Regions from separate parts of the Paradevosia tibetensis genome, predicted to be linked through region 2. Evidence: predicted binding sites of a transcription regulator. Region 2 holds the regulator's gene; the other holds the start of a gene.

Region 1 (7,987 bases), 250 kb from region 2:
GGATCGAGGGCACGGCGGCGAAGAACTCCACGCCCTCATCGATGGTCATGTCGAGGATATCGGAGATCGACTTGCCCTTGAACTGGACCTCGAGCGTCTCGCGGTTGTAGCGCTTGCCCTTGCAGACGTCGCAGGTGACGTAGACATCGGGCAAGAAGTGCATCTCGATCTTGAGAACGCCATCGCCCTCGCACTTCTCGCAGCGTCCGCCCTTGACGTTGAAGGAGAAGCGCCCCGGGCCGTAACCGCGGGCCTTGGCTTCCGGCAGTCCGGCGAACCACTCGCGCAGCGGCGTGAAGGCGCCGGTATAGGTGGCGGGGTTCGAGCGGGGCGTGCGCCCGATGGGGCTCTGGTCGATATCGATGACCTTGTCGAGGAACTCCAGGCCAGTCAGCGCCTCGTGAGGCGCCGGCACCACGCGAGCGCCGTTGAGGCGGCGCGCGATGGCCTGGTACATGGTGTCGATCATCAGTGTCGACTTGCCCCCGCCCGAGACGCCGGTGATGGCAACGAACAGGCCCAGTGGAACGTCGACCGAGACATCCTTGAGGTTGTTGCCCGTCGCGCCCTTGAGCGAGAGTTTGCGGGTCTTGGACGGCTCGCGGCGCTCGGCGGGCAGGGGGATGCCCATGCGGCCCGAAAGATAGGCGCCGGTGATGCTGTCCGGATTGTCGATGATATCCTGTGGGGTGCCTTCAGCCACGATATGGCCGCCATGGACGCCGGCGCCCGGGCCGATATCGACAACGTAGTCGGCGGTCAGGATGGCGTCTTCGTCGTGTTCGACCACGATCACGGTGTTGCCGAGGTCGCGCAGCCGGCGCAGGGTTTCGAGCAGGCGTTCGTTATCGCGCTGGTGCAGGCCGATCGAGGGCTCGTCGAGAACGTAGAGCACGCCGGTGAGGCCCGAACCGATCTGGCTGGCCAGGCGGATGCGCTGGCTTTCGCCGCCCGAGAGCGAGCCGGAGTTGCGGGCCAGGGTCAGGTAGTCGAGGCCGACGTCGTTTAGGAAATCCAGGCGCTCGCGGATTTCCTTGAGGACGCGCTCGCCGATGGTGCGCTGGTTGTCGTTGAGGTGCCGGGGCAGCTCCTTCAACCAGTCGGAGGCGTTGCGGATCGACTTTTCGGTCACCTGGCCGATGTGGAGCCCGTTGATCTTGACCGCCAGAGCCTCGGGCTTCAAGCGATAGCCGTTACAGGCGACGCACGGCGCCGAGGACATGTAGCGCTCGATCTCTTCGCGCATGCCGGCGGATTCGGTTTCCTTGTAGCGGCGCTCGAGGTTGCCGATCACGCCTTCGAAGGGCTTGGTGGTCTTATAGGTGCGCAGGCCGTCGTCGTAGACGAAATTGATCTGCGTCTTGCCGGTGCCGTAGAGCAGGGCCTGGCGCACGTCATCGGAGAGATCCTCCCACGCAGATCCGGTGGAGGCGCCATAGTGCCGCGCCACCGCTTCGAGCGTCTGCAGGTAGTAGGGAGCCGAAGTCTTGGACCATGGCAGGATGGCGCCGTCGCGCAGCGACAGCGATGCGTCCGGAACCACAAGGTCCGGGTCGATCTTGCGCTCGGTGCCCAGGCCATCGCATACCGGACAGGCGCCGAACGGGTTGTTGAACGAGAAGAGGCGCGGCTCGATCTCGGCAATCGTGAAGCCGGAGACCGGGCAGGCGAATTTTTCCGAGAACGTGATGCTCTTGGCCGAACCATCGGCCTCCTTCTCGTCGGCGTATTCGACCAGCGCGATGCCGTCGGCAAGCTTGAGCGCCGTCTCGAAGCTTTCGGCCAGGCGCGAAGCGATGTCAGGGGAAACGACCAGGCGGTCGACCACGACTTCAAGGTCATGCTTGAGCTTCTTGTCGAGGCTCGGCGCGTCCTCGATGTCGTAGAACTCGCCGTCGATCTTGACGCGCTGGAAGCCCTTGCGCATCAGGTCGTTGAGTTCGCGCTTGTACTCGCCCTTGCGGCCGCGGATCATTGGCGCGAGGAGGTAGAGACGCGTGCCTTCGGGCAGGGCTAGAACCTTGTCTACCATTTGGGAGACAGTCTGGCTCTCGATGGGAAGGCCGGTGGCGGGCGAATAGGGGATGCCGACGCGCGCGTAGAGCAGGCGGAGGTAATCGTAGATCTCGGTGACGGTGCCCACGGTCGAGCGCGGATTGCGCGAGGTGGTCTTCTGCTCGATCGAGATGGCCGGAGAGAGCCCGTCGATCTGCTCGACATCAGGCTTCTGCATCATTTCCAGGAACTGGCGCGCGTAGGCCGAGAGGCTCTCGACATAGCGCCGCTGACCTTCGGCATAGATGGTGTCGAACGCCAGGGAGGACTTGCCCGAACCCGACAGGCCCGTCATCACGATCAGTTTGTCGCGCGGCAGCCGCAGGTCAACGGACTTGAGGTTGTGCTCCTTGGCACCGCGGATGACGATTTCACGATTGTTGGCGTCGGGCATATTCTGGTCCACGGCTCTATGCCGCTCCGTCGAGCGAAGCGAACGTACGGGTAACGATGCGGTCTGATCCTGGCTGGCAGCCAAGATCGGGAGATAGGCGCGCCGGCGCAGTTTCGCAAGCCAGGCTTGTTTAGCGCAAGGTGGCCGCCGCAGTCCCATCAATCTCGTCGCAGCCCGTGCCGGGCCACGATGCGGCAATATACTAGCGGAAAGAACATAAGCGGAACAGGGTGGATTCGGTCAAGGGTGAATCCACGCAGATCACATCTGCAAAGCGCCCAGATTACTTGACATTTGCTGACATTGACGGAACATATAGAGAACAATGCGGTCTGCGCCTGTTGAAACCTCAAAACAGGGCGGGCGCGGACAGGTGCAACCGCATAAAGTGCGCCAAACGGCGGAGCCGGTGGCTCCAGCCAAACGAGTACGGAAGGACAGGCGATGGCGGGCAGCGTAAACAAGGTCATCTTGATCGGCAATCTCGGTAACGACCCGGAAGTGCGCTCGCTGCCGAGCGGCGGCAAGGTGGTGAACCTGAGCGTGGCGACGACCGATACCTGGCGAGATCGCAATACCGGCGAGCGCAAGGAGCGGACCGAGTGGCACCGTGTGGTGATCTTCAATGAAGGTCTCACCAAGGTAGCCGAGCAGTATCTGCGCAAGGGCAGCAAGGTCTACATCGAAGGCGCGCTGCAGACGCGCAAGTGGCAGGACCAGAGCGGCCAGGACCGCTATTCCACCGAGGTGGTGCTGCAGAACTTCAACTCGAACCTGACCATGCTCGACGGTCGCGGCGACAACGAGGGCGGTGGCTTCTCGGGTCCGCGCGGCGGCGAGGGCGGGTTCGGCGGTCAGTCCAGCGGCGGTGGCGGCCAGAGCCGCCGTCCGTCGAGCACGCCGGCGTTCGAATCCGGCGGAATGGATGACGATATCCCGTTCTGAGCGAACGAGATCGGAATTGAAAAAGGGCGGCCGCAGGGCCGCCCTTTTTCAATGGTGGCCGGCTTTTCCGCCGGATTACTTGGCGAAGGGGACCTTGGCGCGGATGGTGTCGCCGGTGGCGTCATCCACGACGAGGAACTCGACCATGATGGCGTTGTCGAGGAGCGAGATCGACGAGGTGATCGTCATGTCGCGCTTGGCGGCCTCGTCGCGCTCTTTTTCCCGGAGGTTGAAGACGACGCCGTTGCCTTGGCGCTGGCCGATCGCCGTGCCGGTAAACGAGGCATTGGAGGTCATGACGGCCTCGTAGCGCCGCTTGGCGTCGATATAGGCGACCGTGCCGTTAACGGCGAGGTTGCTGCCCGCGAGGGTGCAGCGGCCGGAATAGTTGATCTTGGTGTTGTTGTTGGCCGCCGTCAGGTTGAGCTTGCAAACCACCGTCTCGGTGTTTGCGCCCTGCAACTGACCGCGCCCTTTCCAGTCACCCAGGTAGCTGCCCAGGAATTCGATGTCGGCCTGTGCAGCCATCGCGGGGGCAGCAGCGCCCGCGACCATCAGACCAGCGAGCGCAAGAGCGCGCCACAGGGGTCCGCCGTTGTTCATTTCTTGATGCCTCCAAGAGGATGAAAGAATTTGCCCCCAGCTACGAGCAAGGCCGGGAGAATAAACACATCTCCGATCAGTGCCAGAGCGAGGGTTATCACAAACAAAGAACCGAACAGCGCGACCTGCGGCAGTCCGGAGGTTGCGACAATGCCCGTGCCGGAGCACAGGATGATCGTTGTCGCCACGATTGCCCCACCGATACGCTCCATGGTGTGTCGCACCGCGTCGCGATGTTCACGCCCTTCCTCCCGGCGAGCATGCAGGTAGTGGGAGAGGAAGTGCGTCGTGTCGTCGACCGCAATGCCGAAGGCGATGGTCAACGAGAGGACGGTGGTGAGCTGCAGGCCAGCGCCCGACCACCAGAGATAGGCTTCGGCGCCGAGCACCGGAAAGAGATTGGGAATTGCCGTCGCCATGGCGACCCGCAACGAGCGGAAGGCAAAGCCGATAAGGAAGAGGTTCACCAGCACGCTGAAGGTCAGGTCGAGCTGGAGGCCCTGGACGATATTGTCGGTGGCAAAGGCGGTGAGGATGCGGAAGCCGCCGATCTCGGCGCCCTTGATACCGGCAGCCTCGATCTCGGCCTGTGTCGTGTGCACCAGGTCCTTGAGGGCCTCGGAATCGATGATGGTCGGCATGAACCCGGTCACCAGGGCCTGGGTGCCATCGTCGGTGATGAAGCGGCGCTTGAGGAATTGCCCCACAGAATCGAAGATGTCCTGCCGCGTGAAGCCGGAATCCTCGTAGTGGACGAAACTGGCCGCAGAGATGACCTTGTTCTGTCCAAGATGGCTCTCGAGTATCCGGTGCACGGTACGGATGGTTTCGAAATCGCCGTCGGTGACGTCCGAAACGCCGTCCTTGAGCGGTACGCGGACATAGATGGGGGCAACGCCGCCGACGCCGGCGTCGATATCAACCGCCGCGTCGAGGGCCGAGGAATCCCTGGCGACATAGTCCTCGAATGCGAAACGCGGTTCGACCAGGAAATAGGGAACGAAGAGGGCGGCGGTGACAACGATGGCTCCGGCGGCCATGGCGCGGCTGAAGCGCGTGGCGAGGAACCAGGAGAGCTTCATCGGTGCAGTCAGCACGAAGCCGGTTTGCGGCGGAATCCTGAAGCCGAGGCGAATGGCCAGCTTGAGGACGAGCGGCAGGAACGTCATCAGGCAGACGAAGCTGAGCAGCGAAGCGATTGTACCTGCTATGGAAAATTCCTGGATGCCCTGGCCCGGGGTCAGCGAGAGCGAGGCGAACGAGACCAGTGTGGTGAGCATGGTCAGGGCACTGGCGGGCCCGACGACTTTCACCGTGGTGTCGACGGCCTTGTAGGGATCCATGCCGTCGCGCCAGTAGGCCAGCCAGTTGAAGATGAAGAACAGGCTTTCGGCGAAGGCAATCACCAGCACCAGCGTGGTGACGATAATGGTGAGGAACGAGAACGAGCCGAAGAACAGCAGCACGATACCCATCACCCACATCACGGCGATGAATGGCGTGGCTGATACCAGGATGGCGCCCCAGAAGGAGCGCAGGCTGACCAGGGCGATTAGGGCGCCAAGGGCAAAGCCGTAGATGGTGAACTTGACCTGGTCGTCAACCGCCGCATTGAGCATCTCGGCGGTCCACATCGGCGGGCCGGTCAGTTCGATCTGGATGCTGTCACTGGCATATTGGGCCGCAACATCCTTGAGCTGGGCAATCATCTCCTTGGTGCCGTCGCCGCGGGTCATTTCGGCATTGGGGAAGAGGATCATCACGATGCCGGTGAGGTCCGGCGTGATGAGGTTGCGCATCAGCGGATCGTTCTGCTGGAGATCGCTCAGCGCCGCGGCGACTTCCTCCCGGCTGGTCATGCCCTCGGGCACGGCGGGTACCGACCCGCCATATTCGCTTGGCCGGCGCAGGGTGAACGGGGACATCGTGCCGGCCGCGTAATCGTTGAGTTCGAGGTCGAACGCAAGGTTGCGCAACTGCTCGAGCACGGCCGGATCGGTCAGGTCAGGAGAGGACACCAGGAAATAGATGTCGTTCTCGAAGGTGCCGAAGGTCTGGGAGAGGCGTTCGTAGGTGTCGTACTCGGCACCGGAATGCGCGAAGATGCGCATGAGATCGCCATCGACATTGGCGCGCGGGATCTGGCCAACGGCCAGCACGGTGAGTGCGATCACCGCCGCAGCGAGGAGGCGCGGATATTTGAGCGTCAGAAAGCCGAGATGTTCGAGGCCGAAACCGATTGACCGGGTCCGCCAGTAATGAACCAAGGACCGCCCGATCGACAACGGAATCAACTCCCCCACGAAGAAGCCCCAACAGGGGGGCTTTAGTACGAGCTCAGGGGGCTTCCGTCCAGCACCGGCATGGGGTTATGAGCCCGGAATTGCGGGCCGCCGCAGCTATTTCGGCGGCCCGCGTCCGATCAGGCTGCCAACTTGGCTCTGTTGGCGAGGAGAACGTCGCGCACGCTACGCGGTTTGCGGCCCGTCAGGACCTCAACGGCATCGGTGACGATGGCGTGGTAACCCTGTGCGGTGTCCAGGTCGAACTGAGCGGCAATACCGATGAACGCCTCGGGTACACCGGCGGCGCGCAGGCCGGCGCGGAAGTCTTCGCCAGAGAGGGCGACAGCCTCCACGGGTTTGCCCGACAGTTCACTGAGCAGCGCTGCGACCTCGGCCTGGGTCAACGCCTCGGGGCCGCCGACGTCATAGATGCGCTTGCCTTCTGCCAGCAAGAGTGCGCCGGCGGCTGCGGCCGCGGCGTCGTCATGGGCGACAGAGGCTCGGCCCGCTTTGCCTTGGGCATGGTAAAGCTTGCCGCTGGCGATGGCTGCGCCCGCCGACTGCAAGATACCTTCGGCGTAGAGATTGTTGCGAAGCGAGGACCAGTCTGCCTTTCCCGCGGCGAGGCGCGCCTCGGTCCAGAAATGGTCGTCGGGGATGACGCTGGCGGGATCGGCGCTCGGGTAGGGCGCGGTAAGGCTCGTATAGACGATGTGGCTGACGCCGGCTCGCTCTGCCGCGTCGATGGCGCGGATGTGCTGGGCCTTGCGACCGCCGGGAATGCCCACGGTGTCGGTGCTGATGAGAAGCAGGCGGTCGACACCCTTGAAGGCCGCGTCAAGGGAAGCCGTATCATCGAAGCTGCCGGCCCGCACTTCTACGCCTTTGGCGGCGAGGTCCGCGATCTTGTCCGGGCTGCGGGTCATGGCGACGATCTTCTGGGCGCCGCGGGCGAGCAGCTGGTCGACGGCCTTGCGCCCGAGATGGCCGCTGGCGCCCGTGACGAGCAGGGTTGTATTGGCGAAATTTGCCATGGGAGTCTCCGTTCGTGGAAGCGCTGCACAGGGCAGTCGCTCGCTCTCTGTTGAAAACTAGGTCTCTAAAAGAGATTGCCTTCGATATAGCGGCGACGTATCCAGGGCGAAAGAAGGCACTTTCGCCGCGGAAGGTCACCGCGCGGTAACCGGGAGTTTCAGATGTCAGATGATGCCGCCAGGCTCGAAGCCGTGGTCACTCAATTTCGGAAGGCAGGGATCAACGGCGCACTGGCTGATTGTCCCGTGCGCGGCATACTCGACAAAATAAGCGACAAATGGAGCATGCTCATCGTGCTAGAACTAGCGCCAGGGGCGATGCGCTTCAATCAGATTCGGCGAGCAATTCCCGATATTTCCCAGAAGATGCTGACGCAGACGCTCAAGGAGCTGCAGCGCGACGGGCTGGTTTCCCGCACGGTTTTCCCGACGGTTCCGCCGGCGGTGGAGTACGAGCTGACAGAACTCGGCGTGTCGCTGCTGCGGCCGTTCTCCATTCTCGTCGAATGGGCGGATGCGCGATACCAGCAGATCGAGCGGGCGCGCAGCGACTTCGACGCGCAAGCGGTCGCCTAACGGGCGTTAACAACTCAGCAACCGGATTTGGGTCCGGGCCAGGAATCGCCTATATCATGGCCATGTTGGCAAACATCGAATCAGCCCAGTGACAG
Region 2 (7,987 bases):
CCCGGCTTCGATCAGCGCCCGGCAGACATCCACGCTCTCGTTGGGCGTGATGCCGCGCAGAATGGCGATGATTTCCCTGCGTTCAGTCATGCTAGAGCCTTTCTGGCAGTCTTTAGTCCGGCAATGGTGGCGTCGGTGGCATCAACGACCCGGCCGGCGATGCCGATCCGGGAAAGTGCCCTGGCATAGAGGGCGCAGAGACCCGTGCTGCCGATAAGCGGCACTTCAGCTCCGGCGATCCAGTCTCGCTGGCCTCCGATTTCCGCTCCGATGAGAAGGCCCGAAAGGAAGCCTGCGCACCAGTCGGGCCCGCGCCCGGAAAGCAGGGAGCCCGCCCGGACCTTGAAGAGCGTCGCTGTGAGGCGCTCGGGGGCATCAAGACCCATCGAAAGACCCGCATCGAAACCCTCGTCGCGCCCGGGACCGTCAAGCTCCCCCTGCAGGGAGTGGCGCAGCACCGAATGCGTCTTTAGTACTTCGAAGAGTTCGCCGGTCATCACGGTCGTGAAACGCTCGACGCGGGTGCCGCTGAGCGTGGCCCATTTCGAATGCGTCCCCGGCATGATGACCAGGCCGGAAAATCCAGGAACGAGCGCCGAGAGTCCGAGCAGCTGGGTTTCTTCCCCGCGCATCACGTCCTCGGCGCCGGGTGCCTTGAGGCAGACTCCGGGAAGGATGCGTGGTTGGAGGGCACTGTCGGACATTTCAGGGCGGACGGCGCTGAAGATCAGGCCAGCCAGGTCGGCCGGAGCGTCGAGGTAAGGAGCCTCGATCCAGCCCTGGCGGGCGCCAGCCATTCCGCAGATCACGACATCGCCGCTGCTCGGATCGACGCCTTCGAGAAGCCCTGCCAGCACGCCCGGATAATCCTCGCGGCCCAGCTTGCCCATGCCCCGGTCCGAACTGCGCGAAAACGTGACGTTGCCGTCACTGGCAATACCCCAGGCCCGCAGGTTGGAGGTTCCCCAATCCACCGCGATCCACTCGGCCACGTCCATACCCAAGTCAATTCCTCCCTGGCGCCGTGCCAGGGTTGCAGGCGCGCGGGCCGTACCTAACCCGATCACTGCGGCGACTTCCAGCCCAGTGTTTGAAACCGTACAAAACTTTCCATTTGCCGGAGTGTTTTCCCGCACACTTTCCCGGACGATGTTCTATAACGAGCCTCGCATTGATATACGTGCCGCAAGGCGCGGGCGGAGGAACTTTACGATGACGGGGAACAACGGCGCGAACGGTGCCGGCAACAAGCTGCGTTCGCGCGCCTGGTTTGACAATCCGGACAACCCGGACATGACCGCGCTCTACCTGGAGCGCTATCTCAATTTCGGCATCTCGCGCGAAGAGCTGCAATCGGGCAAACCCATCATCGGCATTGCCCAGACCGGTTCGGACCTGTCGCCCTGCAACCGCCACCACATCGTTCTGGCCGAGCGCGTGCGCGAGGGCATCCGCGAAGCGGGCGGCATCGCCATCGAATTTCCGGTGCATCCAATCCAGGAAACCGGCAAGCGACCGACCGCAGGGCTCGACCGCAACCTCGCCTATCTCGGCCTCGTCGAAGTGCTCTACGGCTATCCGCTCGATGGCGTCGTGCTGACGATCGGCTGCGACAAGACCACGCCGGCCATGCTCATGGGCGCGGCAACGGTCAACATTCCGGCGATCGCTCTTTCGGTCGGCCCCATGCTCAACGGCTACTTCCGTGGGGAGCGAACGGGCTCGGGCACCATCGTCTGGAAGGCCCGCCAGATGATGGCGAAGGGCGAGATCGACTATAAGCAGTTCATCGACCTGGTGGCTTCGTCGGCGCCCTCGACCGGCTATTGCAACACCATGGGCACCGCGACCACGATGAATTCGCTGGCCGAGGCCTTGGGCATGCAGCTGCCGGGTTCCGCCGCCATCCCCGCACCGTATCGCGACCGCCAGGAAATGGCCTATCGCACCGGCAAGCGCATCGTCGAGATGGTGCACGAAGACCTCAAGCCCTCCGATATCCTGACGCGCGACAACTTCCACAACGCGATCGTGGTCAACTCGGCCATTGGTGGGTCGACCAACGCGCCGATCCACATCAACGCCATCGCGCGTCACATCGGTGTCGAACTCGATATCTCCGATTGGCAGAAGGAAGGCCATCAGGTGCCGCTGCTGGTGAACCTGCAGCCGGCCGGTGAATATCTTGGCGAAGACTACTATCATGCCGGCGGCGTGCCGGCAGTGGTCAACGAGTTGATGGGGCAGGGCCTCATCGCGGAAAACGCACCGACCGTGAACGGCAAGAGCATCGGCGAGAACTGCCGCGACACGCCGATCCAGGATGACAAGGTCATCCGCAAGTTCGACAATCCGCTCAAGGCGGAGGCTGGCTTCCTGGTTCTCGGTGGCAATCTCTTCGACAACGCCATCATGAAGACCAGCGTCATCAGCCAGGAATTCCGCGATCGTTACCTGAACAACCCAGCCAGCCCCAATGCTTTCGAGGGCAGGGCTGTAGTCTTCGACGGTCCGGAGGACTACCACCACCGCATCGACGATCCGGCACTGGCAATCGATGAGTTCACGCTGCTCTTCATGCGCGGCGCCGGCCCCATCGGCTATCCGGGTGCTGCCGAAGTCGTCAACATGCGGCCGCCTGCGTACCTCATCAAGCAGGGCGTGACTTCGCTTCCCTGCATTGGCGACGGGCGCCAGTCAGGTACTTCGGGCTCGCCCTCGATCCTCAACGCTTCTCCGGAAGCGGCTGCGGGCGGCAACCTCGCCATCCTGCGCACCGGGGACCGCGTGCGGATCGATCTCAACACCGGCGCTGCCAATATCCTCATCTCCGACGAGGAAATCGCTCAGCGTCGCCAGGAACTGGCAGCCAATGGCGGCTACCAGTATCCCAAGAACCAGACGCCCTGGCAGGAGATTCAGCGCGGCATCGTCGACCAGCTCGGCAGCGGCGCCGTTCTCCGTCCCGCCGTCAACTACCAGCGCCTGGCCCAGACCGCCGGGCTGCCCCGCGACAACCACTGACGCCGGCACAAAACAGCGCCGCCGCCGGATCTCCCCGGCGGCGGCGTTTCAATTTCGGAGCGGAACGCTCAGTACTTGCGCAGCAGGCCGACCAGCCGACCCTGTACCTTCACTCGGTCGGGGCCGAAGATGCGGGTTTCGTAAGCCGGGTTGGCGGCCTCGAGAGCGACCGAATTACCCTTGCGGCGCAGGCGCTTGAGAGTAGCCTCTTCATCATCGACGAGAGCCACGACGATCTCGCCGGTTCCGGCTGAGTCCTGCTTCTTGATCAGTACGGTGTCGCCGTCGAAGATGCCGGCCTCGATCATGGAATCGCCGCGCACTTCGAGCGCATAGTGCTCACCCGGCCCGAGCATCTCGGGCGGCACGGCAATGGTGTGGCTATGGGTCTGGATGGCCTCGATCGGGGTGCCGGCTGCGATACGTCCCATCACCGGCACTGCAACAGGCCGGCCACTTTCGGCGACCGACACCAGTTCCGTCCGAGGCGGGGGCGCTGAAACCTTGCCAAGGTTGCCCTCGATGACATTGGGCTCGAACCGCGCCTTGCGCCCGCCAAGCGACGGGTTCATCGAATCCGGAAGCTTGATGACTTCGAGCGCTCGCGCCCGGTTGGGCAGGCGGCGAATGAAACCACGCTCCTCAAGCGCCGTGATCAGGCGATGGATACCGGACTTGGACGCCAGGTCGAGCGCATCCTTCATCTCGTCGAACGAGGGCGGGATGCCGGTTTCCTTCATCCGTTCGTGGATGAACATGAGCAGTTCGTGTTGCTTGCGCGTCAGCATCGGCGGCCCCAACAGAATCAGAACAAAGACTGAACTTGTTATATGTGTTCCAGTTATGTTCTGCAACAAAACGGTGAAGAAGCCGTTATCGCACCCCTTCATGTGCCGCCGAAACGCTTGACGGGACCGGGAATTTGGGTCGATCTCTGGCCGGAAGCCGCCCCTGACGGGCGATTTCGAGTGTGCGGAGCGTCAAGTGCAACCAGTATCCGTGAGCCGCGTGTTTGCGGCGCGCCTACCACGACTAGGCATGGCGCTACTTTTCGCGAGCATGCTCGGAGCTTGTAGTTCGGAGCCTTCGGCGCCCTCGATCGCAATATTTGGCTCGTTCTTTCCAGCCTGGATCATCTGCGCGGTTCTTGGTGTGGTCTTCGCCGTCATCGCGCGGCAATTGCTGATCATTCTCGATATCGACGGGTATCTTCCACTGCCATTGCTGGTCTATCTGTGTATGGCGATTGGTGGGGGTACCGGCTTCTGGTTCCTCTGGTTCGGCGGAATTCCGCAATGAACGGCGGGCATGTCATCAAGAGGCTGATTGGCCTCGTCATTGCCGTGGTCAGTTTCGTAGCGGCGGTCGTGGGCATCTATTTCTCGCTCAACGAGATCAACAGCTCGCCGCGAACCGACGTCGCCGAGATCTCGGCACCCACAATCCACGTTTCGCCCACGGTTCCCGGTCGCATCGTTTCGATCGCCGTCCAGAACAATGCGAGCGTCAAAAAGGGCGACGTGCTCTTCCAGATCGATCCGCAGCCCTATCAGCTTCGCCTCGACCAGGCGCAGGCCGAGCTGCGTGCCGCCCAGTCCGAGGTCGAGCAGGGCGGGCGCAATATTGCTACGGCCCAAAGCAACGCCGATGTCGCCGCCAAACAGATCGAACGCGCGCGCTTCAATGCCGAACTCGCCCGGCAGACCCTGGAGCGCCTAGAGCCGCTCCTGCCAAAGGGATACGTGACGGCCCAGCAGGTGGACCAGGCGCGAACCGCCTATAGCGACGCACAGGTCAGTCTTGACCAGGCGCTCCAGCAGTCGCAGGGCGCGACACAGGTCATCGGCACGCTCGATACCCGCAAGGCCCAGGTCGACGTGGCCGAGGCGACGGTGGCCCTTGCGCAGCGCGATCTCGACAACACGACCGTGCGCGCGCCGTTCGACGGGAAGGTGACGGGGCTCGAGATGGCATCCGGCGAGTATGTGATAACGGCCCAGTCCATCTTCACGCTGATCGACACTTCCGGTTGGGAGGCGGTGGCCTTCTTCCGCGAAACCGAACTCGACGCCATCCGTCTCGGCAGCCGGGCCGATGTCTTCGTGATGGCGGACCGATCGCGGCGCATCCAGGGAGAGGTCGAAAGCATCGGTTGGGGTGTGCGGTCGGAGGAATCGGCCAATATCCTCGGGCTGCCGATCGTTTCCAGTTCCCTCAACTGGGTGAAGGTGGCCAAGCGTTTCCCGGTCTACGTCAAGCTCCACGATCCGCCGGCGGACCTGATGCGCATCGGCTCGACCGCCATCGTCATCGTCGGCCAGCCCCCGAGCGAAACCGATGCTGTATCGACCGCCCACTAGACCGAGCTTCGCCAGGATCGTCTGGGACGAACTGCAGCCCTATCCGGGGCGGCTCGACCTTTCGATACGGATGGCGGTGCTTTGCGTGCTGGTTACGGTGGTGGCCATGGCCAACCACGTGCCCGAGGCCGCGCTCTCGTGCTACCTCATCTTTTTCGCATCAAAGGACAACTCGGGGTCAGGCATCCTGATCGGTCTCGGCCTGATCGTGGCGGCTTCCGTCGGCATATTGCTGGGGGTGTTGTTCCTGATGATCTCGGCGGATTCGCCGTTCCTCAGGCTCGCGTTCATTGCGGCCTTCACCTTCGGCGGCATGTACTTCTCCCAGGCCAGCCGGCTTGGGTCGATGGCGGGCACCGTGGGCTTCGTCTTTGCCTTCGTGATGACGCTTTACGACATCATCCCCGTAGCCGAACTCCTCACCCGGGCGCTCACCTGGATGTGGGTAGTCGTCTTCTTCCCGATGTTCTTTCTGGTGTTGCTGAACGTGGTCGCCCCGAGGAGCCCGGCTCGCCTGTTGCGAGCCACCCTCGCAGACCGGCTCGACGCGGCCGCGGCTTTGCTTCGAAACACTCCCAACGCGGTTCCTACCGCCCACGCCCTCCTTGGCGATGGCAACGCAAAGGCCTCCACCTACCAGCGCATGGCGCGGCTGCTGTCGCTGACCAGCAAGGAGGAGAGCTACCGGGAGGGCGAATTGATCGATCTCTCCTACCGCGCCCTGGCCGTGGCTTTGGCGCGAAGCCAGGAAGGCGCGGCCCCCGATCCCGTGCTCGCGGACGAGCTCGGTCGCTACGCGGTCGTTGTACGCGACCGCGAGTTGCTCACGATCGTTCCGCGAGCAGGAGCCGCGACGTCGGGCATGGAGGCGATCGTCGGGCGGCTGGCAGCAACCCTCTGGCAGGGCTACGCGCCGCCGCCCCCCTCCAAGGCGCCCGCGGAGCCGCTGCTGGCGCCGGACGCGTTCCACAACCCGCGCTACACCCAGTTCGCCCTGAAGACCCTGCTGGCGGTGATGATCTGCTACATCACCTATACCGCGCTGGACTGGTTCGAGATCCATACGGCGATGATCACGTGCTTTTATGTGGCGCTCGGGACGACCGGCGAAACCATCCACAAGCTCACCCTGCGCATCCTCGGGTGTCTCATCGGCGCTGCCATGGGCGTGGGAGCGATGATCGTCTTCGTTCCGCACATGACCGATATCGGCCACCTGATGGTGCTGGTCGGCTGTGGCAGCCTGATTGCCGCCTGGATCGCAAACGGGTCCGAACGCATTTCCTACATGGGCTGGCAGGCGGCGCTCGCATTCTTTCTCTGCACGCTGGGCGGGTTTGGACCGAGCGTCGATTTCGGCGTCGCCACGAACCGCATCATCGGCATTCTCTTCGGCAACGTGGTGGTGAGCCTGGTGTTCTCAACCATCTGGCCGGTGAGCGTGGGGGGCAACGTGAGAGGCGCCCTTGCCAAGGCCAGCACTGCGTTGACCGGTCTGTTGCGCGGCGAGAAGGATTTAGGCCAGCAGGCCGCCGACTTCCACACAGCGGTCAAGACGGCCGAAAGCGGCACCGAGCTTTTGATGTTCGAGGCCGAGCGGGTCAAGAAGACAGAGATCGCACCGGACGAAGCTGAGGCGTTGCTCAGCGATATCAGTGCATTGTCGGCGCCGGTTTTTCTGCTTTCACGCGATGGAGCTGCTCCGCGCGGTATGCCCAGGTATGTGAAAGCTGCAACGGTTCGGTTCGAAAACGCCGTTGCGCAGTGGTTGGATACCCGGGCTTCGGATATAAAGAACGGGCGTTGGGCATCCGAGCCTCCGATATGGGGCGACGCCCTAAGGGACGTGGAAGTCGCGTTCAACCGCGCCAGGAGGCAGGCGGGAGAACAGGGCAGGCGGCTTCCGGCAGCCGTCCGCGCGCAGATGGTTTCGCGACTGCGTCTCTACCGGCAGATCGACGCCCGGATCGCGCGAATGGCAGATGTAAAGGCGGCGTAACATGGGTCTTGTTGGGCGTGGGGCCCGGCGCGCGGGTTGGGGCAACCTGCTTTCCGGCGGTAGTTTGATGGCTGCGGGTCTTCGTGGAGCCCTTGCGGCGGCGCTGGGGGCGACGCTGCTGGCGGGCTGCACGTCATCGGCTATGAAATTTGCTCCGGCCAGCGCCCAGACCCCATTCCAGACACCCGGTCACCAGACCCAGACTGCTGGCGGCGCGCCCGATTTCGGCCTGGCCCAGGACGCCGCCATGCCGATTGCCATCGCGACGCCGCAACTCGACGCCAAGCACACCTACACGTTGCCCGAACTCATCGACATCGCCCAGTTGAGCAATCCGGTGACTCGCGCGAGCTGGGAACGCGCGCGCCAGGCGGCCATAGCCGTCGGCGTGACAGAGGCGGCCTACCTGCCGGTTCTCTCCGCCAATGTCCTTGCCGGCGTCCAGCAGACCTCGACCACCGCGCCCGGCATCGACGGGCCGCTCATCACCGTTCCCCCTGGCACACTGACCACGACCGGCGCGCAGGTGCTGCCGTCCCTGGCCGTCCAATGGCTGCTCTTCGACTTTGGCGGGCGCGACGCCGCCAACGCGGCGGCGAAGGAC

The links. Region 2 encodes LexA, which represses DNA repair genes until DNA is damaged. Its sites were predicted from a motif close to TGTTCNNNNTGTGTTCNG; they were not measured.
Region 1: a site for LexA is predicted at 2,660-2,677, ahead of uvrA (excinuclease ABC subunit UvrA). Genes of this name have one in related genera too.

Annotation. Positions count from the first base shown of each region.
Region 1 covers NZ_CP041690.1:2,333,357-2,341,343, reverse strand. Annotated here, with positions in the region: gene uvrA (excinuclease ABC subunit UvrA) at 1-2,449, opposite strand, end outside; gene FNA67_RS11340 (single-stranded DNA-binding protein) at 2,894-3,394, shown strand; gene FNA67_RS11335 (hypothetical protein) at 3,470-3,997, opposite strand; gene FNA67_RS11330 (efflux RND transporter permease subunit) at 3,994-6,264, opposite strand; gene FNA67_RS11325 (NAD(P)H-binding protein) at 6,420-7,316, opposite strand; gene FNA67_RS11320 (winged helix-turn-helix transcriptional regulator) at 7,479-7,892, shown strand; gene gyrA (DNA gyrase subunit A) at 7,981-7,987, shown strand, end outside.
Region 2 covers NZ_CP041690.1:2,082,135-2,090,121, forward strand. Annotated here, with positions in the region: gene FNA67_RS10130 (2-dehydro-3-deoxy-6-phosphogalactonate aldolase) at 1-90, opposite strand, end outside; gene FNA67_RS10135 (2-dehydro-3-deoxygalactonokinase) at 87-998, opposite strand; gene FNA67_RS10140 (IlvD/Edd family dehydratase) at 1,213-3,024, shown strand; gene lexA (transcriptional repressor LexA) at 3,093-3,812, opposite strand; gene FNA67_RS10150 (YtcA family lipoprotein) at 4,063-4,323, shown strand; gene mdtN (multidrug transporter subunit MdtN) at 4,320-5,384, shown strand; gene FNA67_RS10160 (FUSC family protein) at 5,362-7,383, shown strand; gene FNA67_RS10165 (TolC family protein) at 7,451-7,987, shown strand, end outside.